2 linked regions of the Duganella dendranthematis genome follow. Each later gene encodes a partner of the first gene's protein in a complex. Links are inferred from orthologs where the notes say so. Each region holds a gene or a part of one and is shown in the gene's direction. Other genes may lie near its edges.

Region 1 (3,201 bases):
GGGTGGGGTTATGACTCCGCGCACCGCATGTTAAAGGTAAATATCATGACCGTAGAAAACATCAACAAAGCAGCGATCATCGCTGACAACGCCCGTGGCCAAAAAGACACCGGCTCGCCAGAAGTGCAAGTTGCACTGCTGACCGCACGCATCAACGAGCTGAACGGCCACTTCAAAGCCCACAGCAAAGATCACCACTCGCGTCGTGGTCTGATCATGATGGTTAACCGTCGTAAGAGCCTGCTGTCCTACCTGAAAAACAAGGACGCCACCCGTTATCGCGATCTGATCGCTAAACTGGGCCTGCGTAAGTAATTCTTGCGTCGTCCGGCTTAAATCAAAATGCCTGCGCCAGTTTGCTGTCGCGGGCATTTTGTCTTTCTGGACGTTAAAAAATTGCTAATTTGTAGCATGTAGTGAATGTAGTAAAGGTGGCCTTGCGGCTGCCTGTGGTGAGGTGAACGACAGCCCCTGAAAATCTGTCGGCAAATAGAAAGGGATTACCCATGTTTAATAAAGTTACGAAAACCTTCCAGTACGGTCAACACACCGTCACGCTGGAAACTGGCGAGATCGCTCGTCAGGCCTCCGGCGCGGTGATGGTGTCGATTGAAGACACCGTAGTGCTGGCTACCGTGGTGGCGCGCAAAGACGCGAAACCAGGCCAGGACTTCTTCCCGCTGACCGTCGACTACCTTGAGAAAACCTATGCTGCCGGTAAAATCCCGGGCGGTTTCTTCAAGCGTGAAGGTCGTCCTTCGGAAAAAGAAACGCTGACATCCCGCCTGATCGACCGTCCGATTCGTCCTCTGTTCCCAGAGGGCTACATGAATGAAGTGCAAGTCGTCATTCACGTGCTGTCGGTCAACCCAGAAATCGATCCAGACATCGCCGCGATGATCGGTGCTTCGGCCGCGCTGTGCGTGTCGGGCGTACCGTTCAACGGCCCAATCGGCGCCGCCCGCGTGGGTTACGCCAACGGCCAGTACATCCTGAACCCAACCGTCGAACAACTGAAAACCTCGCAGATGGACCTGGTGGTTGCCGGTACCGAAACCGCCGTGCTGATGGTGGAATCGGAAGCGCAGCAGCTGTCGGAAGAAATCATGCTGGGCGCCGTGGTCTTCGGCCACACCGAAATGAAGGCCGTGATCGACGCGATTCACGACCTGGTACGCGACGGCGGCAAGCCTGAGCAAGTCTGGACCGCACCAGCCAAAAACGAAGCGCTGATCGGCCGCGTGGCCCATTTCGCCGAGTCGAAAATCCGCGAAGCCTACCAGACCCGCGACAAGCAAGCCCGTACCGACAAGCTGCGCGCGATGTCGTCGCAAGTGGTGGCGGACCTGGCGGCGGAAGCTGCCGCTGCCGGCGCTGCGGCCCCGGACAACGTCGAAGTTGGCAACATCCTGTTCGACATGGAATCGAAAACCGTGCGTTCGCAGATCCTCGAAGGCGAACCCCGCATCGACGGCCGCGACACCCGCACCGTGCGTCCAATCGCGATCCGCACCTCGGTGCTGCCGCGTACCCACGGTTCTGCCCTGTTCACCCGTGGCGAAACCCAGGCCCTGGTCGTAGCGACGCTGGGCACCGCCCGCGATTCGCAGAAGATCGACGCGCTGATGGGCGAGTACACCGATGACTTCATGCTGCACTACAACATGCCACCGTTCGCCACCGGCGAAACCGGCCGCGTCGGAACGCCGAAGCGCCGCGAGATCGGCCACGGCCGTCTGGCCAAGCGCGCGCTGATCGCCGCGCTGCCGTCGGCTGACGAGTTCAGCTACTCGGTGCGTCTGGTGTCGGAAATCACCGAATCGAACGGTTCGTCGTCGATGGCCTCGGTGTGCGGCGGCTGCCTGGCGCTGATGGATGCCGGCGTGCCGATGAAAGAGCACGTGGCCGGTATCGCCATGGGCCTGATCAAGGAAGGCGGCCGTTTCGCCGTGCTGTCCGACATTCTGGGTGACGAAGATCACCTGGGCGACATGGACTTCAAAGTCGCTGGTACCCGCAACGGTATCACCGCACTGCAGATGGACATCAAGATCCAGGGCATCACCAAGGAAATCATGCAAGTGGCGCTGGCGCAAGCCAAAGAAGGCCGCGAGCACATCCTGGGCGAAATGCAGAAGGCCGTGCCGAGCGTGAAGACCGAACTGTCGGACTTCGCACCACGCCTGATCACCATCAAGATCAACCCAGAGAAGATCCGTGACGTGATCGGCAAGGGCGGCGCCGTGATCCGCGCGCTGACCGAAGAGACCGGCACCCAGATCGACATCAGCGACGAAGGCGTGGTCACCATCGCTTCCGTCGACGCTGCTGCCGGCCAGGAAGCCAAGCGCCGCATCGAAGAACTGACCGCCTCGGTCGAAGTGGGCAAGACCTACGACGGCGTGGTCCTGAAGCTGCTGGACTTCGGCGCGATCGTGCAAGTGATGCCAGGTAAAGATGGTCTGCTGCACATCTCGCAGATCGCCAACGAGCGCGTGAACGCCGTGGCCGACTACCTGAAAGAAGGCCAGGCAGTGCGCGTCAAGGTTCTGGAAACCGATGACCGCGGCCGCCTGAAACTGTCGATGAAAGCTGCTGCTGAAGAAGCTGCCGCTGCTGCACAGTAATCTGAGCTAAGCTCAGCCAAAACCGCCGGGTGCGCAAGCCCCGGCGGTTTTTTTATGGCTTTTAGTAATAGAGGTATGCTAAATTGGCATACTTTATTGACAACGTCGTCGCGCATAATGGTCCGATTACTCGCAACGCTGCTCCTGTTACACAACGCGGTAGGAGCCCAAGAAATTTTCCAGCCTGAACGGATCGATGGCATGCCGGAAAGCGCACTGTTTGTAGACCTTCGCCTGAAAATTGAGGCGGCCCATTGTCCAAGTTGGGCTCAGTGCAATGTGCGGGCTTCTGGTACTCACAATGGAAAACAGGTTGGATTGGAGGTTCAGGTCAACGAAGAAAAAACGACCGATCGGGTCCTGAAGGTCACCTACGTGTCTGTAGGGGCCGCCAGCGACCAACTCCTCACCGCGATTGCAGCGCTCTATCGTTTGCCGCTTACCAAGTCCCAATTTAATAAAAGGGTAGTCGCCACCTTAGTCCCCCTGCGAGCGACCAAAGATCAATTGGATGCCAAGGTATTTTTCTTCGCTAATGGACCGGAAGCACGATACGCCGAGCTCTACACAAATA
Region 2 (3,692 bases), 560 kb from region 1 along the record:
CTTGCCGTTTTCGCCAGACCCCATGCTTTACTGCAAGCTCGACGGAAGGCTGGAAACCAGCCTGGTTACCGAAGTTGCATTATTTGTAGTAGCAAGCATGGTCGAGATCTGGTCATTTAGACGCTGCTCTCCGTCTGTTCTTTTCTGCCGTCCGTTGGGGCCGCATGGAGAACTACAGATGAAGCGAGCACTCGGCATGTCGATCAGCCTCATGCGCCCAGTTGCGGCCGTTTCGTGCAGCCGCACAGGATGGGCATAACCCACCGCAATCACTCCTATTCTCGCGTATATCCCTGTAGCTTGCTGGACCGGACTAAGAAACCGGACAGCATAGATGGCCCGAGGGTCGCGGAGTTAATAAAAATGAAACGCATGTTATTTAACGCTACGCAGCAAGAAGAGCTGCGCGTAGCGATTGTCGACGGTCAGAAGCTGATCGATATCGACATCGAAACCGCCGGACGCGAACAGCGCAAGTCCAACATCTACAAAGGCGTGATCACCCGTATCGAACCGTCGCTGGAAGCGTGCTTCGTCAGCTACGGCGAAGACCGCCACGGTTTCCTGCCCTTCAAGGAAGTCGCCCGCACCTACTTCAAGGAAGGCGTCGATGTCCGTAACGCCTCGATCAAGGATGCGCTGCGCGAAGGCCAGGAAATCATGGTTCAGGTCGAAAAAGAAGAACGCGGCAACAAGGGCGCCGCCCTGACCTCGTTCGTCTCGCTGGCCGGCCGCTACCTGGTGCTGATGCCGAACAACCCGCGTGGTGGTGGCGTATCGCGCCGCGTCGAAGGGGAAGAGCGTCAGGAACTGCGCGAAACCATGGACAAGCTGGACCTGCCGCCAGGCATGTCGGTGATTGCCCGCACCGCCGGCATCGGCCGCAACGTCGATGAACTGCAGTGGGACTTGAACTACCTGATGCAACTGTGGCGCGCCATCGAAGGCGCTGGCAAATCGGCCTCGGGCGCGTTCCTGATCTACCAGGAATCGTCGCTGGTGATCCGCGCCATCCGCGACTACTTCCAGCCGGACATCGGCGAGATCCTGATCGACACCGACGAGATCTACGAGCAAGCCCATCAGTTCATGAGCCACGTGATGCCCGACATGGTGCACCGTGTAAAACGCTACAGCGACGACGTGCCGCTGTTCTCGCGTTTCCAGATTGAACACCAGATCGAAACCGCCTACAGCCGCACCGTGCCGCTGCCATCGGGCGGCGCCATCGTCATCGACCACACCGAAGCCCTGGTCTCGGTCGACGTCAACTCGGCCCGCGCCACCCGCGGTTCCGACATCGAAACCACCGCCTTCCACACCAACTGCGAAGCTGCTGAAGAAGTGGCCCGCCAGCTGCGCCTGCGCGACTTGGGCGGCCTGATCGTGATCGACTTCATCGACATGGAAGTGGCCAAGAACCAGCGCGAAGTGGAACAGCGCCTGAAAGATGCGCTGCACCACGACCGTGCCCGCGTCCAGATGGGCAAGATTTCCCGCTTCGGCCTGATGGAACTGTCGCGCCAGCGCCTGCGTCCGTCGCTGTCGGAAGGTTCGCACGTTGCCTGCCCACGCTGCTCGGGCACCGGCCACATCCGCGATACCGAATCGTCGGCGCTGCAAGTCCTGCGCATCATCCAAGAAGAAGCGATGAAGGAAAACTCGGCCACCATCCACGTGCAAGTGCCCGTGGACGTCGCCGCTTTCCTGCTGAACGAAAAACGCAGCGAAGTGCTGAAGATCGAGACGCGTCACCGCATCAACGTCATCCTGGTGCCGAACAAGCACCTGGAAACCCCGCACTACAAGCTGGAGCGCATCAAGCACGACGATCCGCGCCTGGAAGACAGCGCCGCCAGCTACTCGCTGGCCGAGACCGCCGAAACCGACATGGCCTACAGCAAGCGCCAGAAGGAAGAAGCCAAGCCGCGCCAGGAAGCCATGGTCAAGACCATCACTCCTGATCAACCGGCGCCGCTGGTCGAGCGCAAGCCGACCGAAACCGTGATCAAGCCAGCACCGGCGCCAGCGCCGACGCCGGCCCCGCAAGGTTTCTTCGCCAAGCTGATCAGCTTCTTCACCGGCGCGCCAGCCGCTCCGGCCCTGCCGCAGCAGCCGACCATCGTGGTCAAGGCGCCAGCCGGCGCCGACCGTGGCGACCGCAACGCCCGTGGCCCACGCGGCCGCAACCGCAACGGCAAAACCGGCCGTCCTGAGCGTGAAGAGAAAGAACCAGGCGCAGCCCGCGCCGGCGCCGGCCAGGAAGAAGGCAAGGCAGCCGACGCCAACGGCCGTCCACCACGTCAGCCACGTCCACCCCGCGAACCGCGTGAAGGCCGCGAGCCACGTGAAGCGGGCGCCGAAGGCCAGGGCCGTGAACGCGCTGAGCGTGCAGAACGTCCGGAACGCGCAGAACGTCCTGAGCGCGCCGAGCGTGCGGAACGTGGCGAGCGTCCACCACGCCAGCCACGCGAACCGCGCGGCGACAAGGCGCCAGTAGAAGCCAAAGTGGAAGAACTGGCACTGAACGCCGGTGTTCCAGCGACCGGTCCAGTGGCCGACGCCGCCAGCATCCTGAAAACCGCACCGAACGCCGGTCCGGAAGGCGATGAAAACGACGTCGCAGGCGAAGGCGATGAGCCACGCCGTCGTCGTCGTCGTGGCGGCCGTAACCGTAACCGTCGTGAGCGCGAAGGCGCTGAAGGCGTGGATGGCGTAGAAGGTCAGGAAGGCGAAGCGGGCGAACAGGCAGAACTGAGCTTCACGCCAGTCGCGGAAACCGCCGCTGTGGCCGTCACCGCTGTCGCCGTGACGGAAGTCGTCACCGAGGCTGTGGCTGTTGCCGCTCCGGCGGTTGAAGCTGCCCCAGTTGTTGACGCTGCCCCAGTTGTTGACGCTGCCCCAGTCGTGGAAGCTGCACCTGCCGCGCCAGTAGCAGAAGCCGCTCCGGTAGTGGTCGAGGCGCCAGCCCCGGCACCAGTCGAAGCCGCGCCAGTCGCCGTTGTGGCGGAAGCAATTGTTCCGCCAGCACCGGTAGTTGAAGTGGCAGCCGAAACCATCGCCGCACCGGCCGTGGTAGAAGAAGCCGCGCCAGTCGCCGTCGCCGCGCCAGTGATGGAAGCAGCACCGGCCCCAGCGCCTGTAGCAGAAGCGCCAGTCGCCGCACCAGTGGTGCTCGAAGCAACGCCAGTAGCAGTAGAAGTTGCACCGGTGGTTGCAGAACCAGTGGCCGCACCAGCGCCAGCACCGGTCGTTGCCGCGCCTGCTCCTGCTCCAGCACCAGCCCCTGCGCCAGCCCCATCGGCGACAATCGACCTGCAAGCAGTGCTCGGCTCCGCCGGCCTGACGCTGGCAGCCACCGATCCGGCAAAACTGCGTGCAGCACAGGAAGCTGCTGCGCAAGTCGCGCCGCCGGTCCGCGTGCCGCGTGAACGCAAGCCAGTACAGCAGCAAGTTGACGAGCCATTGATCCAGGTCGATACTCGCCGCTAATCTGCTCCGGTAAAGAAAAAAACGGGAAGCTTCGGCTTCCCTTTTTTCTTGGCAACCTGCTTCTCACCTCTGGGTAGTACGTCAACTGGCCGCTCGTGGTATCGTACCCGGTTGGTACGTACGAGGGTGCGCGCCGTTTTTCAAAAACAGCAAGATTGCATGACCCATGGCAGAAAAAATCATCATGATGACCGAGCAGC

Evidence for each region.
Region 2: the proteins of pnp (region 1) and HH213_RS04440 are in contact, whole or in part, in a cryo-EM structure (PDB 9QH0), measured with the Escherichia coli proteins. The link is inferred for Duganella dendranthematis from one-to-one orthologs.

Annotation. Positions count from the first base shown.
Region 1 is NZ_CP051684.1:381,117-384,317, reverse strand. The notes cover bases 126-3,066. They hold pnp (polyribonucleotide nucleotidyltransferase), read left to right. Parts: upstream 126-506; coding sequence 507-2,627; downstream 2,628-3,066. Other genes in these bases: HH213_RS01850 (hypothetical protein), read left to right, coding at 2,829-3,066; rpsO (30S ribosomal protein S15), read left to right, coding at 126-315. Also shown: more of rpsO, read left to right, coding at 46-125; more of HH213_RS01850, read left to right, coding at 3,067-3,201. UniProt on the Escherichia coli protein: Involved in mRNA degradation. Catalyzes the phosphorolysis of single-stranded polyribonucleotides processively in the 3'- to 5'-direction. Also involved, along with RNase II, in tRNA processing.
Region 2 is NZ_CP051684.1:939,415-943,106, forward strand. It holds HH213_RS04440 (Rne/Rng family ribonuclease), read left to right. Parts: upstream 1-363; coding sequence 364-3,492; downstream 3,493-3,692. Other genes in the region: moaA (GTP 3',8-cyclase MoaA), read left to right, coding at 3,659-3,692. UniProt on the Escherichia coli protein: Endoribonuclease that plays a central role in RNA processing and decay. Required for the maturation of 5S and 16S rRNAs and the majority of tRNAs. Also involved in the degradation of most mRNAs.